DNA from 2 places in the Citrobacter enshiensis genome. Region 2 is predicted to be linked to the other one. Evidence: predicted binding sites of a transcription regulator. Region 2 holds the regulator's gene; the other holds the start of a gene.

Region 1 (15,347 bases), 280 kb from region 2:
TTCTGGTGAATGGGGTTAATGTGGCGCAGGCGGAAGTGTTGAATCTGGAGTCGGGAGCTAAACAGGTTTTGCAGGAAACCTTCGGCTACCAACAGTTTCGCCCAGGTCAGGAACAGATTATCGACACCGTTCTTTCCGGTCGCGACTGTCTGGTCGTGATGCCAACCGGTGGCGGCAAATCCCTGTGCTATCAAATCCCGGCGCTGCTTCTGAACGGGTTAACCGTGGTCGTTTCGCCGCTCATCTCGCTGATGAAAGACCAGGTTGATCAACTGCTGGCCAACGGCGTGGCGGCGGCGTGTCTGAACTCAACCCAGAGCCGTGAACAACAGCTTGAGGTCATGACGGGTTGCCGTACCGGGCAAATCCGTCTGCTGTATATCGCCCCTGAACGCCTGATGCTGGATAACTTTCTTGAACATCTGGCGCACTGGAACCCGGTGTTATTAGCCGTTGACGAGGCCCACTGTATTTCACAGTGGGGGCACGATTTCCGCCCGGAATACGCCACACTGGGCCAGCTTCGCCAGCGTTTCCCCGCCCTGCCGTTCGTCGCGTTGACCGCGACAGCCGATGAAACCACGCGGCTGGACATTGTTCGCCTGCTGGGGCTGAACGATCCGTTAATTCAGATCAGCAGTTTTGACCGCCCGAACATTCGCTACATGTTGATGGAGAAGTTTAAGCCGCTCGATCAGCTCATGCGTTACGTTCAGGAGCAGCGCGGTAAGTCGGGCATTATTTACTGTAATAGCCGGGCGAAGGTAGAAGACACCGCCGCGCGTTTGCAAAGTCGCGGGATCAGCGCGGCGGCGTATCATGCGGGGCTGGAAAACGGCGTTCGCGCCGATGTGCAGGAAAAATTCCAGCGTGACGATCTGCAAATCGTCGTGGCGACCGTGGCGTTCGGTATGGGGATTAACAAACCCAACGTCCGCTTCGTGGTGCACTTCGACATTCCGCGTAATATCGAATCCTACTATCAGGAAACCGGGCGTGCCGGACGCGACGGCCTGCCTGCGGAAGCGATGCTGTTTTATGATCCGGCGGATATGGCGTGGCTCAGACGCTGTCTTGAAGAAAAGCCTGCCGGACAATTGCTGGATATTGAACGTCATAAACTGAATGCGATGGGGGCGTTTGCTGAGGCGCAAACCTGCCGTCGTCTGGTGTTGCTCAACTATTTTGGCGAAGGGCGTCAGGAAGCGTGCGGCAACTGCGATATCTGTCTCGACCCGCCAAAACAGTACGACGGATTAATGGATGCGCGCAAAGCGCTGTCGACGATCTATCGTGTTAACCAGCGCTTTGGTATGGGGTATGTCGTGGAGGTCCTTCGCGGCGCGAATAACCAGCGCATTCGTGAATTAGCCCATGACAAACTGCCGGTCTACGGCATTGGCCGCGAGCAGAGCCACGAGCATTGGGTGAGCGTCATCCGCCAACTGATTCATCTTGGGCTGGTGACGCAAAACATCGCCCACCACTCGGCGCTCCAGTTAACTGAAGCGGCGCGTCCGGTATTGCGTGGCGATGTGGCTCTTCAGCTTGCCGTGCCGCGCCTCGTCGCGTTGAAGCCGCGCGTGATGCAGAAATCCTTCGGCGGTAACTACGATCGTAAGCTGTTCGCCAAATTGCGTAAATTGCGTAAAGCGATTGCTGACGAAGAGAATATCCCGCCCTATGTGGTTTTCAACGACGCAACGCTTATCGAAATGGCGGAACAGATGCCGGTGTCACCGAGTGAAATGCTCAGCGTTAACGGTGTTGGTATGCGGAAACTGGAGCGTTTTGGCAAAGAGTTTATGGCGCTGATCCGCGCGCATGTCGATGGCGACGACGAAGAGTAGTCAGCCAGGAAAAAAAGTGCCAGGATGGTGACTCACTGAACTATTTCCCCGCGAGTCATTTTTTATGTTGATGCTATTCCTCACCGTGGCCATGGTGCACATTGTTGCGCTGATGAGTCCTGGACCAGACTTTTTCTTTGTCTCCCAAACGGCTGTCAGCCGTTCACGTAAAGAAGCGATGATGGGTGTATTGGGCATTACCTGTGGCGTGATGGTCTGGGCGAGCGTGGCGCTGCTTGGGCTGCATCTGATCATTGAGAAAATGGCCTGGTTGCACACCATTATCATGGTAGGCGGCGGTCTGTACCTGTGCTGGATGGGGTATCAAATGCTCCGTGGCGCGTTGAAAAAACAGGAAACGGCAGCACCCGCGCCGCAGGTAGAACTGGCGCAAAGCGGGCGTAGCTTCCTGAAAGGCTTGCTGACCAACCTGGCGAACCCGAAAGCGATTATTTACTTCGGCTCGGTGTTCTCACTGTTCGTCGGTGATAATGTCGGTACGACTGCGCGCTGGGGTATTTTTGCGCTGATTATCGTGGAAACGCTGGCGTGGTTTACCATCGTTGCCAGTCTGTTTGCCCTGCCGAAAATGCGCCGCGGTTATCAGCGCCTGGCGAAATGGATCGACGGTTTTGCTGGTGCGTTATTCGCAGGTTTTGGCATTCATCTGATTATTTCGCGCTAAGTGGTAAGCCGGATAAGCGTTCGCGCTTTCCGGCAACATTTCAGGCATGTCTTGCTGAGGCCAATAGCGCGCCGACCAGCATAAACAGCGAACCGAACACTTTGTTCAGCGCCTTCATTTGTTTTGGCCCCTTAATCCACGCCGCGATGCGTTGCGCTAGCGTCGCGTAACCGATCATCACAATAACATCGACCACAATGGTGGTGATGCCGAGGATGACGTACTGCATCAGTTGTGGTTCCTGCGGCAGGATAAATTGCGGAAACAGGGCGGCAAGAAAAACAATGCTCTTTGGGTTGGTCAGATTGACAAAGACGGCGCGTTTGAACAATCGGCCACGCGATTGTGTGTTTGCCATCGTGTTCAGATCGATAGCGCCCGCCGCGCGCCATTGCTGGATGCCCAGCCAGATCAGATAGGCGGCCCCCGCCCACTTCAGAACTTCAAAGGCGATGACCGAGCGTGAAAATAGCGTCCCCAGACCGATCCCCACCAGAACGATGTGAATGCCAAGTCCGGTTTGCAGACCCGCAATGGACGCCGCTGCGCCACGATAGCCGTGGTTGATTGAGGTGGTCATGGTATTGATGGCGCCGGAGCCTGGAGAAAGACTCAAAATAATGGATGTCAGCAGGTAGGCGAACCACCATTCAAAGGTCATGAGAAACTCCCGGATTGTCTATTTTTATGCCACAATACGCTACTGTTGCTGTGTTGTGTCAGACATGACAAAAAAAACGATTTTACGTGGTTAACGAGGCTCGATACCCGATGTTTCAGCAGCAAAAAGACTGGGAAACAAGAGAAAACGCGTTTGCCGCTTTTTCCATGGGACCCCTGACAGATTTCTGGCGTCAGCGGGAGGAAGCGGAGTTTACGGGCGTGGACAGTGTTCCGGTACGCTTTGTCCGTTTTCACGCAGAAAAAAATGATCGTGTGGTCGTGATTTGTCCTGGCCGCATTGAAAGCTATGTCAAGTACGCCGAGCTGGCGTATGACCTGTTTCAGACGGGTTTTGACGTGCTCATTATCGACCATCGTGGGCAAGGGCGATCCGGGCGGTTATTGTCGGATACGCACCGTGGGCATGTGGTGAGTTTTAATGATTATGTCGATGATTTAACCGACTTTTGGCGGCAAGAAGTTCAACCGGGGCCGTGGCGAAAACGCTACATTCTCGCCCATTCCATGGGCGGTGCGATTGCCACCCTGTTTCTGCAACGTCACCCCGCGCATTGCGATGCCATCGCGCTTTGTGCGCCGATGTTTGGTATTGTGATGCGTCTGCCCTCGTTTATGGTGCGCCATATTCTCGACTGGGCGGAAGGGCATCAACGTATCCGTGAAGGGTACGCGATTGGCACGGGTCGCTGGCGGGCGCTGCCGTTTAGCATGAATGCGCTAACCCACAGCCGACAACGCTACCGTCGCAACTTACGTTTTTATGCCGACGAACCGCAACTGCGGGTTGGTGGGCCTACATATCACTGGGTACGTGAAGGTATTCAGGCTGGCGAACAGGTGTTGGCAGGGGCGGGCGATGATGCGACGCCTACGCTGCTCATCCAGGCAGAAGAAGAGCGTGTGGTGGATAACCGCATGCATGACCGTTTTTGTGAAATCCGCGCCGCAGCAGGCCATCCTGTAGAAGGAGGTCAGCCGCTTGTCATCAAAGGCGCGTACCATGAGATCCTTTTTGAAAAGGACGCAATGCGCTCAGTCGCGCTCAACGCTATTGTTGAATTTTTCAACAGGCATAATTCATCCAGCGAAAATCGCTTTGCATAGAGGTTTAATTTTCTTATGTATCAGGTTGTTGCGTCTGATTTAGATGGTACGCTACTCTCTCCCGACCACACGTTATCCCCTTACGCTAAAGAGACACTGAAACTGTTGACTGCCCGTGGCGTCAATTTTGTTTTTGCGACCGGGCGTCACCATGTCGACGTAGGGCAAATCCGCGATAACCTCGGGATTCAGTCTTACATGATCACCTCCAACGGGGCGCGTGTGCACGATCCCGAAGGAAATCTGGTGTTTACGCATAATCTGGATCGCGACATTGCCAGCGATCTGTTTGGCGTGGTGAACACGAACCCCGATATCATCACCAACGTTTATCGCAACGACGAATGGTTTATGAATCGTCATCGTCCGGATGAGATGCGTTTTTTCAAAGAGGCGGTTTTCAATTACTCGCTGTTTGAACCCGGCTTACTGGAGCCGGAAGGCATCAGCAAAGTGTTCTTCACCAGCAATTCTCATGAAATACTGCTGCCGCTTGAACAGGCGATAAATGCGCGTTGGGGCGATCGTGTCAATGTGAGTTTCTCTACGCTGACGTGCCTGGAAGTGATGGCCGGGGGCGTTTCGAAGGGGCATGCGCTGGAGGCCGTCGCTAAAGCAATGGGCTACAGCCTGAAGGATTGCATTGCCTTTGGCGATGGCATGAACGACGCCGAGATGCTCTCCATGGCGGGTAAAGGCTGCATTATGGGCAATGCGCACCAGCGCCTGAAAGACCTGCATCCGGGACTGGACGTGATCGGCACCAACGCTGACGACGCTGTGCCGCATTACCTGCGTGAGCTGTTTTTATCCTGATGTAACTGTTCTTTCGTTGACCAGTTGTCAACTGAACTCTCCGCTACAATGGATGCTCCTTGTTCAAAGAGACATCCATTGTGGCGCTACTCATCATTACCACGATCCTGTGGGCCTTTTCTTTTAGCTTAATTGGCGAGTATCTTGCCGGGCATGTCGACAGCTATTTTTCCGTGTTGATGCGTGTGGGGCTGGCGGCGCTGGTATTCCTGCCGTTTCTGCGCACGCGCGGGCAGTCGCCGCGGACCATTGTGCTCTACATGCTGGTCGGCGCGATGCAGCTAGGCATCATGTACCTGCTCAGTTTCCGCGCTTACCTGTACCTGACCGTCTCTGAATTTTTACTGTTTACCGTCCTTACACCGCTTTATATCACGCTGATCTACGATCTGTTGAGTAAGCGCAGACTGCGCTGGGGCTATGTGTTGAGCGCGCTGTTGGCGGTGGTTGGAGCCGCGATCATTCGCTATGACAAAGTCAGCGACCACTTCTGGACCGGTTTATTGCTGGTACAGCTGGCGAATATCAGTTTTGCCATTGGAATGGTGGGCTACAAGCGGTTGATGGAGATCCACCCGATGCCGCAGCACAACGCGTTTGCCTGGTTCTACATGGGGGCATTTCTGGTGGCTGTCGCCGCCTGGTTCATGTTGGGAAATCCCAACAAACTCCCGACAACCCCATTACAATGGGGCATCCTGGTTTGGTTGGGCGTGGTGGCTTCCGGACTGGGTTACTTTATGTGGAACTACGGGGCGACACAGGTGGATGCAGGCACGCTGGGCATCATGAATAACGTGCATGTGCCCGCAGGACTGCTGGTCAACCTTGCTATCTGGCAAGAACAGCCCCACTGGCCAAGCTTTATCATTGGGGCGACGGTGATACTGGCCTCACTGTGGGTACATCGCTATTGGGTCGCTCCGCGCTCCGTACGAACGGCAGATGATCGCAAGCGTGGTTCCGCGCTGAACGAATAAAGGCTTCCGTGACCGCCTGCCGTTGTTCGCCATCGCGGACGGCGGCGTAGAGGCGGCTCCACAATCCATCACCCAGGGTTTTGGTCACCACCAGGCCCTGGCGTTCAAAACTCTCCACCACCCAGTGCGGCAGGGCTGCAATACCCATTCTGGCGGCCACCATCTGAATCAACAGCAACGTATTATCGACGCTTTTCAACGACGGGCTGACGCCCGCAGGCTGCAGGAAGTGGCGCCACACGTCGAGGCGGCTGCGCTGCACCGGATAGATCAGCAGCGTTTCGCTGGCGAGATCTTCCGGCGTGATCAGCGTTTTGCTGGCCAGCGGATGATCCGGAGCCAGTACCAGACGCACTTCAAAATCAAACATGGGCGAATAGTGCAGTCCGCTGCGCGGCAGGATATCGGAGGTCATCACCAGATCCAGCTCGTCTTGCTGCAGCGCGGGTTGTGGGTCAAACGTCACGCCGGATTTGAAATCCATCTCCACCTGCGGCCATTTCGCGTGGAAATTTTCCAGCGCCGGGGTCAGCCACTGAATACAGCTATGACATTCAATCGCAATACGTAGCCGGGTCTGTTGCGGTTCGTTGCATGCCTGAAGCGCCCGGCTAATCTGCGGTAGCACCTGGTTTGCCAACTGCAGGAGAATCTCTCCCTGTGGCGTAAAACGCAGCGGCTGGCTTTTACGCACAAAGAGCCGGAAACCGAGGCGCTGCTCCAGATCGCTGAACTGGTGAGACAGGGCGGATTGGGTCTGATGCAACGTTGCCGCGGCTGCTGCCAGCGAACCACTATTCCGCAACGCCTGTAGCGTTTTCAGGTGTTTAATTTCGATCATGAAAGTCCTTCACTTCGGCATGAACAAATTGCGCTTGAGGAATACACAGTACCTTTACATTATGGATGTGTAAACATCTGGACGTCCAAAACTCGTCATATTTCGACTTGCAGGTGCGTTGGCTTCCTCGCTTACCCCAGTCACTTACTTCAGTAAGCTCCAGGGGATGCGCTGTGTCACTGCCTTCCTGCCAGCCGAACTATTTAGAGTTTTGCTTTCAGATTCAATAAAATAATGAGAGGAAGAAAAATGACAATATTAAATCACACCCTCGGTTTCCCTCGCGTTGGCCTGCGTCGCGAGCTGAAAAAAGCACAAGAAAGCTACTGGGCGGGCACGACATCTCGTGAAGAACTGCTGGCGGTTGGACGCGAACTGCGCGCTCGCCACTGGGATCAGCAGAAGCAAGCCGGTATCGACCTGCTGCCGGTAGGCGATTTCGCCTGGTACGACCATGTTCTGACCACCAGCCTGCTGCTGGGTAATGTTCCGGCTCGTCATCAGAACAACGATGGATCGGTGGATATCGACACCCTGTTCCGCATTGGCCGCGGTCGTGCGCCAACTGGCAAACCGGCGGCGGCGGCGGAAATGACCAAATGGTTTAACACCAACTACCACTACATGGTGCCGGAGTTCGTGAAAGGCCAGCAGTTCAAACTGACCTGGACCCAGTTGCTGGATGAAGTGGACGAAGCGCTGGCGCTGGGCCACAAAATTAAACCTGTGCTGCTGGGGCCAGTCACCTACCTGTGGTTGGGTAAAGTGAAAGGCGAGCAGTTTGACCGCCTGAGCCTGCTGAAAGACATCCTGCCGGTGTACCAGCAGGTGCTGGCCGAGCTGGCAAAACGCGGCGTTGAGTGGGTGCAGATCGACGAACCGGCGCTGGTGCTGGAACTGCCGCAGGAATGGCTGAACGCGTTCAAACCTGCGTATGACGCGCTCACGGGTCAGGTGAAACTGCTGCTGACCACCTATTTTGAAGGCGTGACGCCGAACCTCGACACCATCACCGCGCTGCCGGTGCAGGGTCTGCACGTTGACCTGGTTCATGGGAAAGATGACGTCACAGAGCTGCATAAACGCCTGCCGTCTGAATGGCTGCTTTCCGCCGGGCTGGTGAACGGTCGTAACGTCTGGCGTGCCGATCTCACCGAGAAGTACGCACAAATTAAAGATATCGTTGGCAAACGTTCCCTGTGGGTCGCCTCTTCCTGCTCCCTGCTGCACAGCCCGATCGATCTCAGCGTGGAAACGCGTCTGGATGCGGAAGTGAAAAGCTGGTTTGCCTTCGCCCTGCAAAAATGTGGCGAGCTGGCGCTGCTGCGCGATGCGCTGAACAGCGGCGATACCGCGAAACTGGCGGAATGGAGCGCCCCGATTCAGGCGCGTCGCCACTCAACCCGTGTACATAATGCGGCAGTGGAAAAACGTCTGGCGGCGATCACCGCCCAGGACAGCCAGCGCGCGAATGCCTATGAAGTACGTGCCGAAGCCCAACGTGCACGCTTTAAACTGCCCGCATGGCCGACCACGACCATCGGTTCATTCCCGCAAACCACGGAAATTCGTGGCCTGCGCCTGGACTTCAAAAAAGGCAATCTCGACGCCAACAACTATCGTACCGGCATCGCAGAGCACATCAAACAGGCGATTGTTGAGCAGGAACGCTTAGGCCTCGACGTGCTGGTGCACGGCGAAGCCGAGCGTAACGACATGGTGGAATACTTTGGCGAGCACCTCGACGGGTTCGTCTTTACCCAGAACGGTTGGGTACAGAGCTACGGTTCCCGATGCGTGAAGCCGCCGGTGGTGATCGGCGACGTCAGCCGCCCGGAAGCGATTACCGTCGAGTGGGCGAAGTACGCCCAGTCCCTGACCGACAAACCGGTGAAAGGCATGCTGACCGGTCCGGTGACCATTCTGTGCTGGTCCTTCCCGCGCGAAGACGTAACCCGCGAAACCATCGCCAAACAGATTGCCCTGGCGCTGCGTGACGAAGTGGCAGATCTGGAAGCCGCAGGGATTGGCATCATCCAGATCGACGAACCGGCGCTGCGCGAAGGTTTACCGCTGCGTCGCAGCGACTGGGTGGCGTATCTGGCGTGGGGCGTGGAAGCCTTCCGCATCAACGCCGCTGTGGCGAAGGATGACACCCAGATCCACACTCACATGTGTTACTGCGAGTTTAACGACATCATGGATTCGATTGCGGCGCTGGACGCTGACGTTATCACCATTGAAACCTCGCGTTCCGACATGGAGTTGCTGGAGTCCTTCGAAGAGTTTGATTACCCGAACGAAATCGGGCCGGGCGTGTATGACATTCACTCGCCGAACGTGCCGAGCGTGGAGTGGATCGAAGCACTGCTGAAGAAAGCCGAGCAGCGTATCCCGGCGGAGCGTCTGTGGGTGAACCCGGACTGCGGCCTCAAAACCCGCGGCTGGCCGGAAACCCGCGCGGCGCTGGCGAACATGGTGCAGGCGGCGCAGAATTTGCGTCAGGGGTAGTACTCCAGGCCCGGTAAGCGAAAGCGCCACCGGGCATTTTGTCGGGTGGTGGCTTCGCCTCACCCGACCAGGAGTTACTTTTTACTTCCATACTGCGCAAACCACGCCAGCATTCTCTGCCAGCCATCTTTCGCTGACTCTTCGTGATAGCTCGGGCGGTAATCCGCATTAAACGCATGTCCCGCATCCGGGTAGACGACAATCTCCGTTTTGGCGTTGGCGGCACGGAGCGCATGACGCATGGTTTCCACGGAATCAACAGGAATGCTGGTGTCTTGCCCGCCGTACAGTCCCAAGACCGGGGCATTCAGATCCGTTGTGATATCCACGGGCTGTTTCGGGGAGTTCAGCGTTTTGTCGCCCACCAGTTTGCCGTACCACGCCACGGCAGCCTTTAACTGTGGATTATGCGCAGCATACAGCCAGGTAATACGTCCACCCCAACAGAAACCGGTAATCATCAGGCGATGGACATCACCGCCGTTGCGGGAAGCCCAACTGGCGACATGGTCCAGGTCCGCCAGCACTTGCGAATCAGGAACTTTGGCCACCAGACCACTCAGTAACGTGGGTATATCGGCAAAATCGTTAGGATCGCCTTCACGGAAATAGAGCTCTGGTGCGATAGCCAGAAACCCTTCCAGTGCCAGGCGGCGGCAAACGTCGCGAATATGTTCATGCACGCCAAAAATTTCTTGCACCACGATGACAATTGGCAGTGCGCCGTCACTGTTTCTAGGGCGAGCGTGATATGCCGGCATATCATCGCCCTGAGAGGGAATCGACGTCAGTCCAGCGATGATGGCGTCATCCGTCGTATGAACAATGGTAGAGGCAAGAGGTGAAGCTGCAGGTGCAAAACCCGGTTGTTGTGTCTTCGTCATGGTATTCTCCGTACCCTTAAGAAAATTAGCGCAATGTTAAATATAGACAGCATGCAACAAATCACATTGCCTGAAACGGTCTATCTTTTGTGCAACGGTGAGTGATATCGATAGGTTTGTGTGATGTGGATCGCTATTTTATGGAAATCCAATGCAATTTATTTACATCATGGTGATGGGTGTCACGAAAATGTTTTGAGTCCTTCGGTAGAGTGTCTTTTTGCTGCTTCTGACAAAACCAATTCACAGAGGAGTTGTATATGTCCAAGTCTGATGTTTTTCATCTCGGCCTCACTAAAAACGATTTACAAGGGGCTACGCTTGCCATCGTCCCTGGCGATCCGGAGCGTGTGGAAAAGATCGCTGCGCTGATGGATAAGCCGGTTAAGCTGGCATCCCATCGCGAGTTCACTACGTGGCGTGCTGAACTGGATGGCAAAGCAGTGATTGTTTGCTCTACCGGTATTGGCGGCCCGTCTACCTCTATCGCTGTGGAAGAGCTGGCACAGTTGGGCATTCGTACTTTCCTGCGCATTGGCACTACCGGCGCGATTCAACCGCACATTAACGTTGGCGACGTACTGGTCACCACCGCCTCTGTTCGTCTGGACGGTGCAAGCCTGCATTTCGCGCCGATGGAGTTCCCGGCCGTGGCAGACTTTGCCTGTACCACCGCGCTGGTTGAAGCGGCGAAATCCATTGGCGCGACGACACACATTGGTGTTACGGCGTCTTCTGACACCTTCTATCCAGGCCAGGAACGTTACGATACCTTCTCTGGTCGTGTAGTCCGCAACTTCAAAGGCTCCATGGAAGAGTGGCAGTCAATGGGTGTCATGAACTATGAAATGGAATCCGCAACGCTGCTAACCATGTGTGCAAGCCAGGGTCTGCGTGCTGGTATGGTGGCGGGCGTTATCGTCAACCGCACCCAGCAAGAGATTCCCAATGCAGAAACGATGAAGCAAACAGAAAGCCACGCAGTGAAAATTGTGGTGGAAGCGGCGCGTCGTCTGCTGTAATTCTCTCTTCTCTTGTCAAAGGCCGATGCGTTCGGCCTTTTTATTTTGCGTAGCCCCTCGCAGGAAATTCCTTTTAAACTGGACGTTTATACAGCACAATTCTATTTTGTGCGGGTAAAGTCTGTTCCATCAGGCTTACGTCGTTTATGCAGGAGGCGTTGTGGATATCTCAATCATTGTTTATGCGGTTATCGCATTGGTGGGCATTGCGATTGGCTGGTTGATGGCCAGCTACCAGCATGCGCAACAGAAAGCCGAACAATTTGCCGAGCGTGAAGAGCTGGTCGCGGATTTAAGCGCGACAAAACAGCAGCTTGCTCAGAGCGATCACTGGCGCGATGAATGCGAATTGCTCAACAATGAGTTACGCAGTCTGCGTAGTATTAATACCTCCCTGGAAGCTGACCTGCGTGAAGTCACCACCCGTATGGAAGCAACACAGCAGCATGCAGAAGACAAAATCCGCCAGATGATCAATAGCGAACAGCGTCTGAGCGAGCAGTTTGAAAACCTGGCAAACCGGATATTTGAGCAAAGTAACCGCCGGGTCGATGAGCAAAATCGCCAGAGCCTTAATGGCCTGCTTACGCCACTGCGTGAACAGTTGGATGGTTTCCGGCGTCAGGTGCAGGACAGCTTTGGTCAGGAAGCGCGTGAACGTCACACTCTGGCGCACGAAATTCGCAATCTCCAACAGTTGAATGCACAGATGGCTCAGGAAGCGGTCAACCTGACGCGTGCGCTCAAAGGTGACAACAAAACCCAGGGTAACTGGGGAGAAGTGGTGTTGACGCGCGTGCTGGAGGCATCGGGCTTGCGTGAAGGTTATGAATACGAAACGCAGGTGAGTATTGAAAACGATGCCCGCTCCCGGATGCAACCGGATGTGATTGTGCGTTTACCGCAGGGCAAGGACGTCGTGATTGACGCCAAAATGACGCTGGTTGCATACGAGCGCTATTTCAACGCACAAGATGATTACACCCGCGAAAGCGCGATGCAGGAACACATTGCTTCGGTACGCAACCATATCCGTTTGCTGGGGCGTAAAGATTATCAACAGTTGCCAGGGCTGCGTACGCTGGACTATGTCCTGATGTTTATCCCTGTCGAACCTGCTTTTCTGCTGGCGTTGGACAAACAGCCCGAACTGATTACCGAAGCGCTTAAAAATAATATTATGCTGGTGAGCCCAACGACCCTGTTGGTGGCGCTACGCACAATCGCCAACTTGTGGCGCTATGAACATCAAAGCCGTAATGCCCAGCAAATTGCCGATCGGGCCAGCAAGCTCTATGACAAAATGCGGCTGTTTGTCGATGATATGTCGTCTATTGGTCAGAGCCTGGATAAGGCGCAGGACAACTATCGGCAGGCGATGAAAAAACTCTCCTCGGGCCGTGGAAACGTCCTGGCTCAGGCGGAGGCTTTTCGCGGGTTGGGGGTGGAAATTAAACGCGAAATCAATCCGGATTTGGTTGAGCAAGCCACGACGCAGGATGAAGAGTACCGTTTACGCTCTGTTCCAGAGCAGACAAAGGACGCAGCTTACCCTGATGATGAGGGTGCAAAGCAGCAATCACGCTAGCCCATTCGGGGTAGTTGAACCCAGTAGAAGGGTAGGGCAAATTGCCCCAATCTGTTACACTTCTCGAACATTTTATTGATGAGCAGGCACTGAGATGGTGGAAGATTCACAAGAAACGACGCACTTTGGCTTTCAGACCGTCGCTAAAGAGCAGAAAGCTGACATGGTGGCCCACGTTTTTCATTCTGTGGCGTCAAAATACGACGTCATGAATGACTTAATGTCATTTGGCATTCATCGTTTGTGGAAGCGCTTCACCATTGATTGTAGCGGCGTTCGACGTGGGCAGACCGTTCTGGATCTGGCGGGCGGTACGGGCGACCTGACCGCGAAGTTTTCACGTATGGTGGGTGAGACAGGTAAAGTCATTCTGGCGGATATTAACGACTCAATGCTCAAAATGGGGCGTGAGAAGCTGCGTAATATCGGCGTCATTGGCAACGTTGAGTACGTTCAGGCGAATGCGGAAGCATTGCCATTCCCAGACAACACCTTTGACTGCATTACCATTTCGTTCGGGCTACGTAACGTAACGGATAAAGATAAAGCATTGCGTTCGATGTATCGCGTATTGAAGCCAGGTGGTCGTCTGTTGGTGCTGGAGTTCTCCAAACCCATCATTGAACCGCTGAGCAAAGCGTATGATGCGTATTCATTCCACATCCTGCCGCGAATTGGTTCGATGGTCGCAAGTGATGCGGAAAGTTACCGTTATCTTGCTGAGTCCATCCGTATGCATCCCGATCAGGACACTCTAAAAGTGATGATGCAGGACGCCGGATTTGAAAGCGTCGACTATTACAACCTGACGGCCGGTGTTGTTGCTCTGCATCGTGGTTACAAGTTCTGACAGGAGATCGGGGATGCCTTTTAAACCCTTAGTGACCGCAGGAATCGAAAGTTTGCTCAACACCTTTCTGTACCGTTCGACTGCATTAAAGTCGGCGCGAGCGCGCTTGCAAAGCAAGGTACTGCGTGTAGAGCTGAAAGGATTTTCGACGCCATTAGTATTGGTGTTCAGTGAACGCCAGGTCGATGTACTGGGGGCATGGGAAGGTGAGGCCGACTGTACGGTGATAACGCATGCCAGCGTATTGCCAAAATTACGCGACCGGCAGCAGCTCACTGCGCTTATTCGCAGTGGTGAACTTGAAGTGCAGGGCGATATTCAGGTGGTGCAGAATTTTGTTGCGCTGGCCGATCTGGCTGAGTTAGACCCTGCGGAACTGCTGGCTCCCTACACCGGCGACATCGCTGCGGAAGGGATCAGTAAAGCGTTGCGCGGTGGGGCGAAATTTCTGTGTCACGGGGTTCAACGCCAGCAACGCTATATCGCTGAAGCGATCACTGAAGAGTGGCGAATGGCACCCGGAGCGCTCGAAGTTGCCTGGTTTGCAGAAGAAACTGCCGCCGTGGAGCGTGCAGTCGACGCGCTGGCTAAACGGCTGGAAAAACTGGAGGCCAAATGACGCCAGGTGAAGTACGGCGCCTTTATTTCATCGTTCGCACCTTTTTAAGTTACGGCCTTGATGAACTCATCCCCAAAATGCGTATTACGCTGCCGCTTCGGCTATGGCGTTACACATTGTTCTGGATGCCGAATAAGCACGAAGACAAACCGCTGGGAGAGCGACTAAGACTCGCTTTGCAGGAGTTAGGGCCGGTGTGGATCAAGTTTGGTCAAATGCTCTCCACTCGCCGTGATCTTTTCCCTCCTCATATCGCCGATCAGCTTGCGTTACTGCAGGACCGGGTTGCCCCGTTTGATGGAAATCTCGCAAAAGCACAAATTGAGGAAGCGATGGGAGGATTACCTGTCGATGCCTGGTTTGATGATTTTGAAATACAGCCATTGGCCTCTGCGTCGGTTGCTCAGGTGCATACCGCGCGCCTGAAATCGAATGGCAAAGAGGTGGTGATTAAAGTGATCCGCCCGGACATTCTGCCGGTTATCAAAGCGGACATGAAGTTGATCTACCGACTTGCTCGCTGGGTACCACGCTTATTGCCGGATGGCCGCCGTCTGCGTCCGACCGAAGTGGTAAGAGAGTATGAAAAAACGCTGATTGATGAACTTAATCTGCTGCGTGAATCTGCCAACGCCATTCAACTGCGTCGTAATTTTGAAGGCAGTCCGATGCTCTACATCCCGGAAGTCTATTCCGATTACTGTAGCCAAAATATGATGGTTATGGAGCGGATTTACGGCATTCCTGTCTCGGATGTGGTGACGCTGGAGAAGAACGGTACCAACATGAAGCTTCTGGCTGAACGTGGGGTGCAGGTCTTTTTTACCCAGGTCTTTCGCGACAGTTTTTTCCATGCGGACATGCACCCGGGGAATATTTTTGTTAGCTATGAGCATCCTGAAAATCCCAAATA
Region 2 (15,347 bases):
CACTCGTCACCCGCCGGATACAGACCAAAATTGTAGGTTTTTCCCGCCTGATAAGAACGGTCCATCAGGACTTGCTGGACGCGTTCGAAGGAAAGCTGGTTGGTGCTACTGTAGTTAGTAAATGCGATGGCGATAGTACAAATCAGCGGGAACAGAACAAACAGCCCCATACCGGCCATACCCGGATAAACATAGCGCCAGGCGTAAGCCTTACGATTGGCGAAAATATACAGGCCAGCTGAGCTTAAAATCAGCGTCATGATGGCGAACAGATATTCCCCTTGTGCATACATTAAAACGACAAGGTAACCCACCAGCAAGCCCAGCAGACCAATCACTGACCATTTCAGTGTGTCGCTTTGCCACCAATGTTTCTTTTTAATGACATCCATGGGGATCTTCCTCTACAGCATTGAAATCTTGTGGCAAATGCGCCGGATGGCGGCATAAATGCCTTATCCGGCCTACGATCTTCTGTAGGCCTGATAAGCGCAGCGCCATCAGGCGCATCGACAGCATTACTTGGTGATACGGCCCTGCGCGTCTTTCAGCGCAGCGTCAACAGTCTGACGGCCGCTGGCGGCGTTAATGACAGCTGTACGAACCGCGTACCAGAAAGCGGCCATCTGCGGAATGTTCGGCATGATTTCGCCTTTCTGGGCGTTATCCATGGTGGCAGCGATACGCGGGTCTTTTGCTAACTGATCCTGGAAGGATTTCAGCGCAACGGCGCCTAGCGGTTTGTCCTTGTTCACCACATCCAGACCCTGATCGGTCAGCAGGTAGTTTTCGAGGAACTCTTTCGCCAGTTCTTTGTTCGGGCTGGCGGCGTTGATACCGGCGCTCAGAACCCCAACGAACGGTTTAGACGGTTTGCCTTTGAAGGACGGCAGCAGTGTGACGCCGTAGTTCACTTTGCTCTTGTCGATGTTCGACCACGCCCACGGACCGTTGATGGTCATCGCGGTGTCGCCTTTGTTAAAGGCCGCTTCAGCGATGGAGTAATCGGTGTCTGCGTTCATGTGTTTGTTCTTGATCAGATCAACCAGGAACGTCAGGCCCGCTTTCGCGCCCGCACTATCGACACCCACGTCTTTCACGTCGTATTTGCCGTTTTCAAACTTAAACGCATAACCGCCGTCGGCGGCAATCAGTGGCCACGTGAAGTACGGTTCTTGCAGGTTGAACATCAGGGCGCTCTTACCTTTCGCCTTCAGCTCTTTATCCAGGGCAGGGATCTCTTCCCAGGTTTTCGGAGGGTTTGGAACGAGGTCTTTGTTGTAAATCAGAGACAGCGCTTCAACCGCGATGGGGTAGGCGATCAGTTTGCCGTTGTAACGTACGGCATCCCAGGTGAACGGATAGAGTTTGTCCTGGAACGCTTTGTCCGGGGTAATTTCTGCCAGCAGGCCAGACTGCGCGTAGCCGCCGAAACGGTCATGTGCCCAGAAGATAATGTCCGGACCGTCACCGGTTGCGGCAACCTGCGGGAATTTTTCTTCCAGCTTATCCGGGTGCTCAATGGTCACCTTGATACCGGTGTCTTTCTCGAATTTTTTACCCACTTCAGCGAGGCCGTTGTAGCCTTTGTCGCCGTTAATCCAGATAACCAGCTTACCTTCTTCAATCTTGGCGAGAGCCGAGGCGGAAAACATCATCGTCGTCAGTGCGGACAATGCGAGGATGCGTGCGCCAGTCTTGATTTTCATATTCCCCATCCTTTTTGGTGAAGTGCTCGTGGATACTCAGAGGTGGCTTGACGGTTCTTAGTTTCTTTATACGGCAACCTCTTTCCATCCTCCTTGTCACTACGCCCCACCCCTGCTTTATGTGACTTGTGTTGCATAAATGTGAGTAATGCGTGTTGGCGCACATAAAAACACACTGCTTTTTGCAGGCTACGTCACGAAATTCCCCTGCAGTGTGCAGCCCGGGTCTCAGAGCCTGCTTTCTCATCCTCCCGCCTCCTCCCCCATAAAAAAGCCGGGGGGTGGAGGATTCACGCGGCCAATCGATAACGCATAGTCGGGACATGATGAATGTTGCTGTCGATGACAGGTTGTAACGAAGGGAGAAGGGCATGGCGAGCGTACAGATGCGAAATGTAACGAAAGCCTGGGGTGACGTGGTGGTATCGAAAGATATCAATCTCGACATTCACGAAGGGGAATTCGTGGTGTTTGTGGGACCGTCAGGCTGCGGTAAATCGACATTGCTGCGTATGATCGCCGGGCTTGAGACCATCACCAGCGGGGACCTGTACATCGGTGAAACCCGGATGAACGACATCCCGCCCGCCGAGCGTGGCGTCGGCATGGTATTCCAGTCTTATGCGCTCTATCCCCACCTTTCTGTTGCCGAAAATATGTCGTTTGGACTCAGGCTGGCGGGCGCCAAAAAAGAGGTGATGAACCAACGCGTCAATCAGGTGGCGGAAGTGCTGCAGCTGGCGCACCTGCTGGAACGCAAACCGAAAGCACTCTCTGGCGGACAACGTCAGCGTGTGGCGATTGGCCGTACTCTGGTAGCTGAACCGCGCGTGTTCCTGCTCGATGAACCCCTTTCCAACCTCGATGCCGCACTGCGCGTGCAGATGCGTATCGAAATCTCCCGTCTGCATAAACGCCTGGGTCGCACGATGATTTACGTCACCCACGATCAGGTCGAGGCGATGACGTTGGCCGACAAGATTGTCGTGCTGGACGCCGGTCGCGTCGCGCAGGTCGGTAAACCGCTGGAGTTATACCACTATCCGGCAGACCGCTTCGTGGCGGGCTTTATCGGTTCTCCGAAGATGAACTTCCTGCCGGTGAAAGTCACCGCGACGGCGATCGATCAGGTTCAGGTGGAGTTGCCGAATCACCAACACGTCTGGTTGCCGGTTGAAAGCCGCGATGTTCAGGTCGGCGCAAATATGTCTTTAGGTATTCGTCCGGAGCATCTGCTGCCCAGTGATATCGCCGATGTCACCCTGGAAGGCGAGGTTCAGGTCGTCGAACAACTTGGTCACGAAACGCAAATTCATATCCAGATCCCCGCCATCCGTCAAAACCTGGTGTACCGCCAGAATGACGTGGTGTTGGTAGAAGAGGGTGCCACATTCGCTATCGGCCTGCCGCCAGAGCGTTGCCATTTGTTCCGTGAGGATGGCACTGCATGTCGTCGGTTGCATCAAGAGCCGGGCGTTTAAGCATTCCCATTAAATACGCGAAGTCTGCAAAAGACGATGTGTAAAAAAGAAAAGCAATGATCTCAGGAGATAGAATGATGATTACTCTGCGCAAACTCCCTCTGGCAGTTGCAGTTGCAGCAGGCGTTATGTCTGCTCAGGCAATGGCCGTGGATTTCCATGGTTATGCTCGTTCCGGCATTGGCTGGACGGGTAGTGGCGGCGAACAACAATGTTTCCAGGCAACCGGTGCTCAAAGTAAATACCGTCTCGGTAACGAATGTGAAACCTATGCGGAATTGAAATTGGGTCAGGAAGTGTGGAAAGAAGGCGATAAGAGCTTCTACTTCGACACTAACGTCGCCTACTCCGTAGCACAGCAGAACGACTGGGAAGCCACTGATCCGGCATTCCGTGAGGCGAACGTGCAGGGTAAAAACCTGATCGACTGGCTGCCGGGTTCGACCATTTGGGCTGGTAAGCGCTTCTATCAACGTCACGACGTTCATATGATCGACTTCTACTACTGGGATATCTCTGGTCCTGGTGCAGGTATCGAAAACATCGATCTGGGCTTCGGTAAACTCTCCCTGGCGGCGACCCGTTCCCAGGAAGCGGGCGGTTCTTACATTTTCTCCAGCAACGATATCTATCGTGACTTCAAAGACACGGCAAACGACGTCTTCGACGTTCGTTTAGCGCAAATGGAAATTAACCCGGACGGTGTGCTGGAACTGGGCGTTGACTACGGCCGCGCTAATAAGACCGACGGCTTCAGCTTTGCTGACGGCGCCTCCAAAGACGGCTGGATGTTTACTGCTGAACATACCCAGAGCATGCTGAAAGGCTACAACAAGTTTGTGGTTCAGTACGCGACTGACGCAATGACCACCCAGGGTAAAGGCATTCCACAAGGTTCCTTCACTGGCAATACCTTCCCAAATGGCAACAACGATGGTTTCGTTAACAACGACATCAACAACAACGGTAGCCTGGTTCGTATCCTTGACCACGGCGCCATCTCTCTGGGTGACAGCTGGGACCTGATGTACGTCGGTATGTATCAGGATATCGATCGTGATGATAACAACGGTACCACCTGGTACACCGTGGGTATTCGTCCGATGTACAAATGGACGCCGATCATGAGCACCCTGATGGAAGTGGGCTACGACAACGTCAAATCTCAGAAAACCGACGATACCAACGACCAGTTCAAAATCACCCTGGCGCAACAGTGGCAGGCTGGCGACAGTATTTGGTCTCGTCCGGCAATCCGTCTCTTCGCAACCTACGCGAAGTGGGATGAGAAATGGGGCTATGACAACGGCGTTGCATTCAGCGACACCAGCACCACAACCTACAGCCGTGGCGACAACGATGAGTGGTCCTTCGGTGCCCAGATGGAAATCTGGTGGTAATACATCGCTAATCTGACGTAAAGACCTAAAGAGGGGCGCAAGCCCCTCTGTTCTGGAGTTTAGCGCGCTATTGCCTGGCCACCGCTGAACCCATGCTATCTGAGGTGATAACAATGAAAATGAAGAAAAGTCTCGTTGCCCTTTGTTTATCTGCAGGGTTATTCGCAAGCGCACCGGGCGTGACGCTGGCGGACGTGAATTATGTTCCGCAAAACACCAGTGCTGCGCCTGCGATTCCAACTGCTGCGTTACAACAATTAACCTGGACGCCTGTCGACCAGAGCAAAACGCAGTCCACACAACTTGCCACCGGCGGTCAACGCCTTGATGTCGCAGGTATTAGTGGCCCGGTTGCTGCCTATAGTGTACCGGCAAACATTGGTGAGCTGAACCTGACGCTGACCAGCGAAGTGAACAAGCAAACCAGCGTATTTGCGCCGAACGTTCTTATTCTTGATCAGAACATGACGCCTTCTGCTTTCTTCCCCAGCAGCTACTTTACCTACCAGGAGCCGGGCGTGATGAGCGCGGATAGCCTGGAAGGGGTGATGCGTCTCACGCCAGCCCTGGGCCAGCAGAAGCTCTATGTTCTGGTCTTTACCACCGAAAAAGATCTCCAGCAGACCACTAAGCTGCTCGATCCCGCTAAGGCATATGCAAAAGGCGTCGGTAACGCCATTCCGGATATCCCTGATCCTATCGCGCGTCATACCACCGACGGCCTGTTGAAACTGAAAGTGAAAACCAACAGCAGCTCCAGTGTGTTGGTGGGGCCGCTGTTTGGCTCTTCCGCTCCGGGTCCGGTTACCGTCGGCAACACGGCGGCGCCTGCGCCAGCGTATGCTTCCCCGGCGGCGGTTGCTGCCGCGCCTGTCGTCGCGCCAGCACCGGCGAAGAAAAGTGAGCCCATGCTGAACGATACCGAGAGCTACTTCAACAAAGCCATCAAAGATGCCGTCGCCGCAGGTGACGTGGATAAAGCGCTGAAACTGCTTGATGAAGCTGAACGCCTGGGGTCCACATCTGCCCGTTCCACCTTTATCAGCAGTGTAAAAGGCAAGGGGTAACCGTCTCCCCGCATTGCTGATTTTGCAACAACTGGTGCGTCTCCTGACGCACCTTTTTTTATCATTCCATGCGAATTGTTACACTCCTGTTGCGCAACAGTTCACTTAATTATGTTTACGCCTCCCGTAATCTCTTTTCTGCGATACAATGCCCTCACGTTATGAACTGGAGAGCAAGGCATGCCACACCCTGCGTTAACGCAACTGCGTGCGCTGCGCTATTTTGACGCAATCCCTGCGCTGGACTCCCAACAGCTGGACTGGCTGTTACTGGAAGATTCCATGACCAAACGTTTTGAGCAGCAGGGAAAACAGGTAAGCGTGACGTTGATTCGGGAAGGATTTGTTGGCCAACATGAAGTGGCGGAAGAACTGCCGCTATTGCCGACGGAATCCCGCTACTGGTTACGTGAAATTCTGTTATGCGCGGATGGCGAACCCTGGCTTGCCGGGCGTACTGTGGTGCCTGAGTCAACGTTGTGCGGCCCTGAGCTGGCGTTGCAAAATTTGGGTAAAACCCCGCTCGGGCGTTACCTGTTTACATCGTCGACGTTGACCCGCGATTTTATTGAGATTGGTCGTGATGCAGCGCTGTGGGGGCGTCGTTCCCGTCTGCGGTTGAGCGGAAAACCGCTCCTGCTGACAGAATTGTTTTTGCCTGCATCGCCGTTGTACTGAGAGGAAAAGATATGGAGTGGAGTCTGACGCAGAATAAGCTACTGGCGTTTCACCGCTTGATGCGTACGGATAAGCCAATCGGCGCGTTACTGCTGCTCTGGCCAACACTGTGGGCGCTGTGGCTGGCGACACCCGGTGCGCCGCCGCTGTGGATTCTGGCGGTGTTTGTGGCGGGCGTCTGGTTGATGCGCGCGGCGGGATGCGTGGTGAACGACTATGCCGATCGCAAATTCGACGGGCACGTCAAACGCACGGCGAACCGACCGCTGCCCAGCGGCGCCGTTACCGAGAAAGAAGCGCGGGCGCTTTTTGTGGTTCTGGTGCTCCTCGCTTTCCTGCTGGTGTTGACGCTGAATACGATGACGATTCTGCTGTCGGTCGCCGCGCTGGCCCTGGCGTGGGTTTATCCCTTCATGAAGCGTTACACGCATTTACCCCAGGTGGTGCTGGGTGCGGCGTTTGGCTGGTCGATACCGATGGCGTTTGCCGCCGTCAGTGAGTCAGTCCCGCTGAGTTGCTGGTTGATGTTCCTCGCCAACATTCTTTGGGCAGTGGCTTACGATACGCAATACGCCATGGTGGATCGGGACGATGACCTGAAAATCGGCATTAAATCAACGGCCATCCTGTTCGGTCAGTATGACAAGGCGATCATTGGCATCCTGCAGGTGGGGGTGTTGGCCTTGATGGCGCTGATTGGCTGGATGAACGGGCTGGGACTGGGATATTACTGGTCGCTGCTGGTGGCTGGCGCCCTGTTTGTCTATCAACAAAAACTGATTGCGCACCGTGAACGCGAAGCCTGTTTTAAAGCATTCATGAATAACAACTATGTTGGCCTGGTGCTGTTTCTGGGGCTGGCGATGAGTTACTGGCACTTCTGATAAAAAAGCCCGGTGGCGCTCGCGCTTACCGGGCCTACATTATTGCGCAGAACCGTAGGCCGGGTAAGGCGAAGCCGCTACCCGGCTTTTTAACATCACTCGTCCTGCGTTGCGCTTTCAATGGTTAAACGCACATCTGAGGTGATCAGATTAGCCAACATCTGATAAACCTTCATCGTCTCTTCAGGCTCCGCATCACCGGTATCGCTGATGTACTTCTCATCACGCAGGGTCAACACCAAAGAGCTGAATACCGCTTTGTCGAAGAACTCCGGCGCGTTGATCCCGTGCAGCACAGAAAGACGTTGAGCCACGGTGCGGCTCTCTTTTTCCAGCGTGCCGCGGTTAATCGACGGATTTGCACTCAGTAGCCAGAAGGTGATGGCATAACGTTGCAGCGTTTCACGCGCGCCCGCTGCTAACAGTTGCAGCGTACGGGAATGCGCGGGGTTGATATTCAACTCGTCATTCTGGACGGTAATCAGCCCCTGACGCTGCATTTCGCTTACCAGCGCGTCGATGACGCCCGCCAGTTCATCCCGCTCCCAGCGCAGGAACAGTTCTGCTTTCAGCATCGGGTAGAGAATTTCAACATGCTCAAGCAGCGCGTCGCGGGAGATGCGGCGATGCTGTGTCACGATGGCCGCCATCAGTGAAGGCAGAACCAGCATATGCGCAATGTTGTTGCGATAGTAAGTCATCAGTACCGCCTGCTCGCGCGGAAGAATGATGATATCGCCGATGGTATCTTTCTCGACCTCGAACTTGTTCATTTGCAGCGCGTGGTCAATCAGCGCGCTGGCGCTGACCGAAGGAACCGTAGAGTCGGTGGAATACGGGACATTGCGCATCAGATCCAGATAACACTCGAGCTGCTCCGTCAGTTGCTCACGCGTTAACGAACGCTGACGGGATGCGAGCAACGCGGTGCAACACAGGTTCATGGCGTTTGCCGCGCCCGCTTTGTTAATGCGGACCATCAACTCAGCAGCGATACCATTGACCGTTGGCGTCAGCCAGGCGGGACGCACGGCTTCGATCGGATCGATAGATTCACGCCACTCAGGAACATGCTGATTCAGGTACGTCATCAACGGCATCGGTTCGCCAAAGTTGACGTAGCCCTGACCCAGATTACGCAGCTTGCTCAAGCCACGCAGCATTTGCGGCAGGCTCTCTTTTTCTTTCGTCGCGCCACGCAACTCTTTGGCGTAGGTTCCCACTTCCATCACGTGCTCGTAACCGATGTAAATGGGTACCAGAGTGATCGGACGCGTACCGCCGCGCAGCATCGCCTGAATGGTCATCGACAGGGTGCCGGTTTTCGGATCCAGCAGACGGCCGGTACGGGAACGCCCGCCTTCCACAAAATATTCAACGGAGTAACCACGGCTAAACAGCTCGCCGAGATATTCGCGGAAGACGGTGGAGTAGAGTTTGTTGCCCTTAAAGGTTCGACGAATAAAGAACGCGCCCAGGCGGCGGAAAATCGGGCCAGCTGGCCAGAAGTTCAGGTTGATACCGGCAGCGATATGCGGCGGCACCAGCCCCTGATGATAGAGTACGTACGAGAGCAACAGATAGTCCATATGGCTGCGGTGGCAGGGCACATAGACGATTTCATGCCCATCGTGCGCCAACTGGCGTACACGCTCTGCGTTATGGACATTGATCCCCTGATACAGTCGGTTCCAGGTGAAACCCAGAATGCGGTCGGTCAGGCGGATCATCTCGTAGGAGAAGTTGGCGGCAATCTCTTCCATCAGCGCAATAGCGTTCTGCTGCGCTTTTTCATGAGAGATTTTTTTGCTGCGCGCTTCGTCTTCTACCGCGCGAGCAATGGCTTTTGACGCCAGCAACTTGTTAAACAGATCCTGTCGGGCAGGCAGACGCGGACCGACCGCCGCCAGACGCTGACGGGCGAAATGCATTCGCGCCACACGCGCCAGTTTTTGGGCAATAATTTTGTCGGTTCCGTGCTCGTCAGCCATCCGTCGTAAGGAAACGGAAGGCGAGAAGCGGACAAAACTATCGCGTCCCAGCCAGGAGACGGCAAAGAATTTCTGTACGCCGTTCAGCATACGCAGAGGGGGATTTACCTCACCCTTTTCACGCCCCGGAGAGCGGCCGAACATCACCGATACCGGCACCATCTGTACATCCAGGTCTGGATTACTGCGGTGAAGGTCGAGGTAATTGTGAAAGAGTTTGATCGACTCTTCTTTCGGCGTGTAGTAGGTGAATACGCGCGGGCCGCCGTGAATAAACACATAACGCGGCAGCAGAGTTCCGTCGATCTCCAACGGCTCTAACGGGTCGGGGAGATCGTGCGCCAGGCATTGGGCGCGCAGCGTCAGCAAGTCCGCTTTTGAGTTGTACGGTAAAACGTACATAATGGGACGAGATGTATCGAGCCCCAATTCCGGAGCGGGTTCCGCTGGAATAGACTTGCTTTTTACCAGTACGCTTAATGGTAAATTCAGTAATTTGTAGTAAATTCGTGGCCAGCCAGACATAAACGATGTAAAGCCTCTGGTTAATAATGCAAATGCGCTGCAAGGATATCAGAAAGTCTAGCGAATTTCTGGTGTATCCCGTCATACTTCGCGCCGCTGTAACCCGAATTTCGTGGGTTAACGATATAATGTCATTGACGCTGATAATGCAAAAAGGTTCTTTTGATGGCCAATAATACCACTGGACTTACCCGAATTATTAAAGCTGCTGGTTATTCCTGGAAAGGTTTTCGTGCTGCATGGATTAATGAAGCAGCATTTCGTCAGGAAAGTGTTGCTGTACTGCTGGGGGTAGCGATTGCCTGCTGGCTGGATGTGGATGCCATCACGCGTGTTTTGTTGATTGGTTCTGTCATGTTGGTGATGATAGTGGAAATCCTCAACAGCGCGATTGAGGCAGTGGTTGACCGCATTGGCTCTGAATACCATGAGCTTTCCGGGCGGGCGAAGGATATGGGGTCGGCGGCAGTATTGCTGTCGATCTTTGTCGCGATGATCACCTGGGGAATCCTGCTGTGGTCGCATTTTCGATAAGGGTTCCATAATCCGATAAATCTCTTGTTTTTTGTGCTGTTTGTGGTTCCAAAATCGCCTTTAACTGTATATACTCACAGCATAACTGTATATACACCCAGGGGGCGGAATGAAAGCGTTAACGGCCAGGCAGCAAGAGGTGTTCGATCTCATTCGGGATCACATCAGCCAGACAGGCATGCCACCGACGCGTGCGGAGATCGCGCAGCGTTTGGGGTTCCGTTCCCCAAATGCGGCTGAAGAACACCTGAAAGCGCTGGCACGTAAAGGCGTCCTTGAGATTGTCTCCGGTGCTTCTCGCGGTATCCGTCTGCTGGTGGAAGAAGAAGAGGGGCTGCCTTTAGTGGGCCGCGTGGCGGCAGGGGAACCCCTTCTGGCACAGCAGCATATTGAAGGCCACTATCAAGTCGACCCGTCGCTGTTTAAACCTAATGCCGATTTCCTGCTGCGCGTCAGCGGTATGTCGATGAAAGATATTGGGATTATGGACGGCGATTTGCTGGCGGTACACAAAACCCAGGACGTGCGTAACGGCCAGGTGGTCGTGGCGCGTATTGACGATGAAGTCACCGTAAAACGCCTGAAAAAACAGGGCAATAAAATCGAGCTTCTGCCAGAGAACAGTGAATTCAAACCGATCGTGGTTGACCTGCGCGAGCAAAACTTCACGATTGAAGGGCTGGCGGTCGGTGTCATCCGCAACGGTGAGTGGTTGTAATATTGTTTTGATACAGTGGCGCATCTCGCGCCACTGTTTGTTTTAACTCCTGCTCAGGCTTTCCTGCATGCCTTTCTTTACCTCTTCCGACAAAGCGCTCTGGCGTCTCGCGTTACCGATGATCTTCTCCAATATCACCGTTCCCTTGCTGGGACTGGTGGATACTGCGGTCATTGGGCATCTGGACAGCCCTGTGTATCTGGGCGGCGTTGCCGTGGGCGCAACGGCAACCAGTTTTCTCTTTATGCTGTTGCTCTTCTTACGCATGAGCACCACCGGGCTGACGGCTCAGGCGTTTGGCGCCAAAAACCCCCAGGCACTGGCGCGCGCGCTGGTGCAGCCACTGATTCTGGCGCTGGGAGCGGGGGCCTTAATCGCGTTGTTCCGTACGCCAGTAATCGATCTTGCATTGCATATCGTCGGTGGAAATGAAGCGGTGCTGGTACAGGCGCGACGTTTTCTGGAGATCCGCTGGCTGAGCGCCCCGGCATCGCTGGCGAACCTGGTTCTGCTTGGCTGGTTGTTGGGCGTTCAGTATGCCCGTGCGCCGGTGATCCTGCTGGTTGTCGGCAACATCCTCAATATTGTGCTCGATCTGTGGCTGGTGATGGGCTTGCATATGAACGTGCAGGGCGCAGCACTGGCGACGGTGATCGCAGAATATGCCACGTTGCTGCTTGGCCTGATGATGGTGCGCAAGGTTCTTCCTCTGCGCGGCGTGTCGTCCATGATGCTGAAACACGCCTGGCGGGGGAATTTCCGCCGCTTGCTGGCGCTTAACCGGGACATCATGCTGCGCTCGTTGCTGTTGCAACTGTGCTTCGGTGCGATCACGGTTCTGGGCGCGCGGCTGGGCAGCGACATCATTGCGGTGAACGCTGTTCTGATGACCCTGCTGACCTTTACCGCCTATGCCCTTGATGGATTTGCTTATGCTGTCGAAGCGCATTCCGGGCAGGCGTATGGCGCGCGTGACGGCAGCCAGTTGCTGGATGTCTGGCGTGCTGCATGTCGGCAGTCAGGGATTGTGGCGCTGCTCTTTGCCCTCGTTTATGCCCTGGCGGGCGAGCACATCATCGCGCTGCTGACGTCGTTGCCGCAAATTCAACTTTTGGCCGATCGCTACCTTATCTGGCAGGTGGTGTTGCCGTTAATCGGTGTCTGGTGTTATTTGCTGGATGGCATGTTTATCGGGGCGACGCGTGCGGCGGAAATGCGCAACAGTATGGCCGTTGCGGCGCTGGGATTTGCCCTCACGCTGTGTGCGTTGCCCTGGCTCGGCAATCATGGACTGTGGCTGGCGTTAGCCGTTTTTCTGGCGCTTCGTGGACTCTCGTTGGCCTGGATCTGGCGACGTCACTGGCGGCATGGAACCTGGTTTGCCCGAGCGTGATGGTTAAAAGTTCCGAATATCAAAATGAACATGGGATCACTGACTACAATTAATCTCACGTCCAGCAGAAAACGTAGTGTATTTGGGCGAAGCAATATCGCTAATCACCACTAATCATGAGGACTCGATGATGAATAAAGACGAAGTCAGCGGTAACTGGAAACAGTTCAAAGGGAAAGTGAAAGAGCAATGGGGCAAGCTGACCGATGATGATATGACGGTCATTGAAGGTAAGCGCGACCAGTTGGTCGGTAAGGTCCAGGAACGTTACGGTTACGCCAGAGACAAGGCGGAAAAGGAAGTGAGCGACTGGGAAACGCGTAATAAATACCGCTGGTAATCAGCCGCGGTGACCCGAAAGTACAAGGATGTACAGTCCATTGGGCGGTTTTGCCGCCCAACCTGCTTAACGCGGTTTTTTCTTCACCAGAATCGAATGATCGTGCTGGCACTCATCAGGATGGCGACACGCTTCAACTTCAACGCACGCCGGGCATAACCCGTGCGCTTCAATCACGTTATGACGCAGGGCAAAGCCCATTTTTGCCGCCAGCGTATGCATAATATCTTCCACGCCCTCGGTGCTTTCTTCTTTCACCACGCCGCACCGGTCACAAATGAACATGGCTGAACTATGGGTCGGCTGATCGAACAGATGGCAGAGCACATAGCTATTGGTGGATTCGACCTTGTGAACAAAGCCCTGCTCGAGCAAAAAATCGAGCGCACGGTACACCGTAGGCGGCTTGGCCTGCGGTTCAGTTTCACGTAGCAGGTCCAACAGATCATAGGCGCTGATGGCCCCTTGTTGCAGGCTCATCAAACGCAACACTTCGAGGCGCTGAGGAGTGAGTCGCACATTGCGCTGCGCACAGAGTTTCTCAGCTTGCGCCAATAGGTCTTGTGTTGTGATCTTTTCCATTTGGCACCCCGGAGTACGTGAAACGTTAATCCCTTACTTTATCATGTTCTTCTTAAAACACCGAGATCCCCCGCGGTGTGCTATACCTGACGCATTGCACACTGGAAAACCAAAATGAAAAGACCTGATTGCATTCGTCACTGGCGCGACGCAGAAGGCGCCGATGACTCTACCTATCCTGATAGCGATGAGCTATTTTCCATCGGGGCACCGCTGGCGCGAACGCTCGGATTGCGTCGGCTTGGCATTCACCATGAACGCCTCCCGCCGGGTCGTCGTACCTCATATCCGCATGCGGAAAGCGACGAAGAAGAGTTCATCTATGTGCTGGAAGGCTATCCCGAAGTCTGGATAAACGGCTATCTGTGGAAATTAGAACCCGGAGACAGCGTCGGTTTTCCGGCGGGAACAGGGGTGTGCCACACCTTTATCAATAACACCAGTGCAGAGGTTTGCCTGCTTGTTGTCGGGGAGGCGAATAAAAAACACAATCGCATCTACTACCCGCTTAATCCGGTGTATGCCGCCACACGAGAAGATCGCTGGGTTGACCATCCGCCGCAGTTTTTTGGCTCGCACGACGGAAAACCAGGGCGAAAATAGTGCTGTTCCTTGTCGTTGACCATCGGGCAGGGACGGTCTGCGCCGTCGGCCCGGCTCACACGCAATGCAGCCATCTGCGTGTGGTCTTGCCTCTCTGGTTTTGCTTTATGCTATAGTAGCGCCCCTTTTTCAGAATGCTTAATTAATCGCCATGTCAGAAACTTCGTCCCCCGTTTTTCCTGCCCATCGTTTTTCTATCGCGCCGATGCTCGACTGGACGGACAGACATTGCCGCTATTTCCTGCGCTTGCTCTCCCGCCAGACGCTGCTCTATACCGAAATGGTCACGACTGGCGCGATCATTCATGGCAAGGGCGACTACCTGGCGTACAGCGAAGAAGAACATCCGATCGCGCTGCAACTGGGCGGTAGCGACCCTGCGGCGCTGGCGCAGTGTGCAAAGCTGGCACAAGAGCGCGGTTATGATGAGATCAATCTCAACGTGGGTTGCCCTTCTGACCGTGTACAAAACGGCATGTTCGGCGCCTGCCTGATGGGCAATGCGCAACTGGTGGCGGATTGCGTGAAGGCGATGCGTGATGTGGTGTCGATTCCGGTGACGGTCAAAACCCGAATCGGCATTGACGATCAGGACAGCTACGAATTTCTCTGCGATTTCATTAATACGGTTGCCGGTAAGGGCGAATGCGAGATGTTTATCATCCACGCACGCAAAGCCTGGCTCTCCGGGTTAAGCCCGAAAGAAAACCGGGAGATCCCGCCGCTGGATTACCCGCGTGTCTACCAATTGAAGCGTGATTTTCCGCATCTGACGATGTCGATCAACGGCGGCATTAAATCGCTGATTGATGCGAAAGCGCATCTGCAGCACATGGACGGCGTGATGGTCGGGCGCGAAGCCTATCAAAACCCCGGTATTCTGGCCTCTGTCGACCGTGAGATTTTCGGTGCGACGATGGGCGATGCCGATCCGGTTGCGGTGGTGCGTGCGATGTACCCGTATATTGAGCGCGAACTCAGTAACGGCACCTATCTGGGTCATATCACCCGCCATATGCTGGGTCTGTTCCAGGGCATTCCGGGCGCGCGTCAGTGGCGTCGCTACCTGAGTGAAAATGCCCATAAAGCCGGTGCCGATATCAACGTGCTGGAGCACGCGCTGAAGTTGGTGGCGGATAAGCGTTAATTTTTCACTAAAACCTGGTCAAATTCACCACGCCCTGCACAATGTTGCGGGGCGTTTTTCTTTAAAATCAATGTGTTATTTTTTGGCATGTTTCTTGTAATGGTCTGTGCAGATTTCATTAGGGGAGAGCATCATGCTGGAACTACTGTTTGTAATTGGATTTTTCATCATGTTGATGGCGACGGGGGTTTCCCTGTTGGGCGTTCTGGCCGCGTTGGTGGTGGCGACGGTGGTGATGTTTCTGGGGGGGCTGTTTGCACTGATGTTTAAACTGCTGCCCTGGCTGTTACTGGCC

Evidence for each region. Region 2 encodes LexA, which represses DNA repair genes until DNA is damaged. Its sites were predicted from a motif close to TNCTGTATGTACATACAGNA; they were not measured.
Region 1: rmuC (DNA recombination protein RmuC) is a predicted target of LexA. The motif match lies at 11,454-11,473, and genes of this name have one in related genera.

The regions. Positions count from the first base shown of each region.
Region 1 covers NZ_CP119862.1:4,796,314-4,811,660, reverse strand. The annotation lists gene recQ (ATP-dependent DNA helicase RecQ) at 21-1,850, shown strand; gene rhtC (threonine export protein RhtC) at 1,915-2,535, shown strand; gene rhtB (homoserine/homoserine lactone efflux protein) at 2,576-3,196, opposite strand; gene pldB (lysophospholipase L2) at 3,307-4,323, shown strand; gene yigL (sugar/pyridoxal phosphate phosphatase YigL) at 4,339-5,139, shown strand; gene P2W74_RS22850 (carboxylate/amino acid/amine transporter) at 5,220-6,119, shown strand; gene metR (HTH-type transcriptional regulator MetR) at 6,007-6,960, opposite strand; gene metE (5-methyltetrahydropteroyltriglutamate--homocysteine S-methyltransferase) at 7,210-9,471, shown strand; gene P2W74_RS22835 (dienelactone hydrolase family protein) at 9,546-10,355, opposite strand; gene udp (uridine phosphorylase) at 10,616-11,377, shown strand; gene rmuC (DNA recombination protein RmuC) at 11,538-12,965, shown strand; gene ubiE (bifunctional demethylmenaquinone methyltransferase/2-methoxy-6-polyprenyl-1,4-benzoquinol methylase UbiE) at 13,060-13,815, shown strand; gene ubiJ (ubiquinone biosynthesis protein UbiJ) at 13,829-14,434, shown strand; gene ubiB (ubiquinone biosynthesis regulatory protein kinase UbiB) at 14,431-15,347, shown strand, end outside.
Region 2 covers NZ_CP119862.1:4,518,472-4,533,818, reverse strand. The annotation lists gene malF (maltose ABC transporter permease MalF) at 1-392, opposite strand, end outside; partial or broken gene P2W74_RS23730 (hypothetical protein) at 347-505, opposite strand; gene malE (maltose/maltodextrin ABC transporter substrate-binding protein MalE) at 519-1,709, opposite strand; gene malK (maltose/maltodextrin ABC transporter ATP-binding protein MalK) at 2,081-3,190, shown strand; gene P2W74_RS21565 (maltoporin) at 3,265-4,590, shown strand; gene malM (maltose operon protein MalM) at 4,704-5,657, shown strand; gene ubiC (chorismate lyase) at 5,838-6,335, shown strand; gene ubiA (4-hydroxybenzoate octaprenyltransferase) at 6,347-7,219, shown strand; gene plsB (glycerol-3-phosphate 1-O-acyltransferase PlsB) at 7,315-9,735, opposite strand; gene P2W74_RS21540 (diacylglycerol kinase) at 9,901-10,269, shown strand; gene lexA (transcriptional repressor LexA) at 10,379-10,987, shown strand; gene dinF (MATE family efflux transporter DinF) at 11,055-12,380, shown strand; gene P2W74_RS21525 (CsbD family protein) at 12,511-12,720, shown strand; gene zur (zinc uptake transcriptional repressor Zur) at 12,787-13,302, opposite strand; gene P2W74_RS21515 (cupin domain-containing protein) at 13,417-13,905, shown strand; gene dusA (tRNA dihydrouridine(20/20a) synthase DusA) at 14,057-15,052, shown strand; gene pspG (envelope stress response protein PspG) at 15,186-15,347, shown strand, end outside.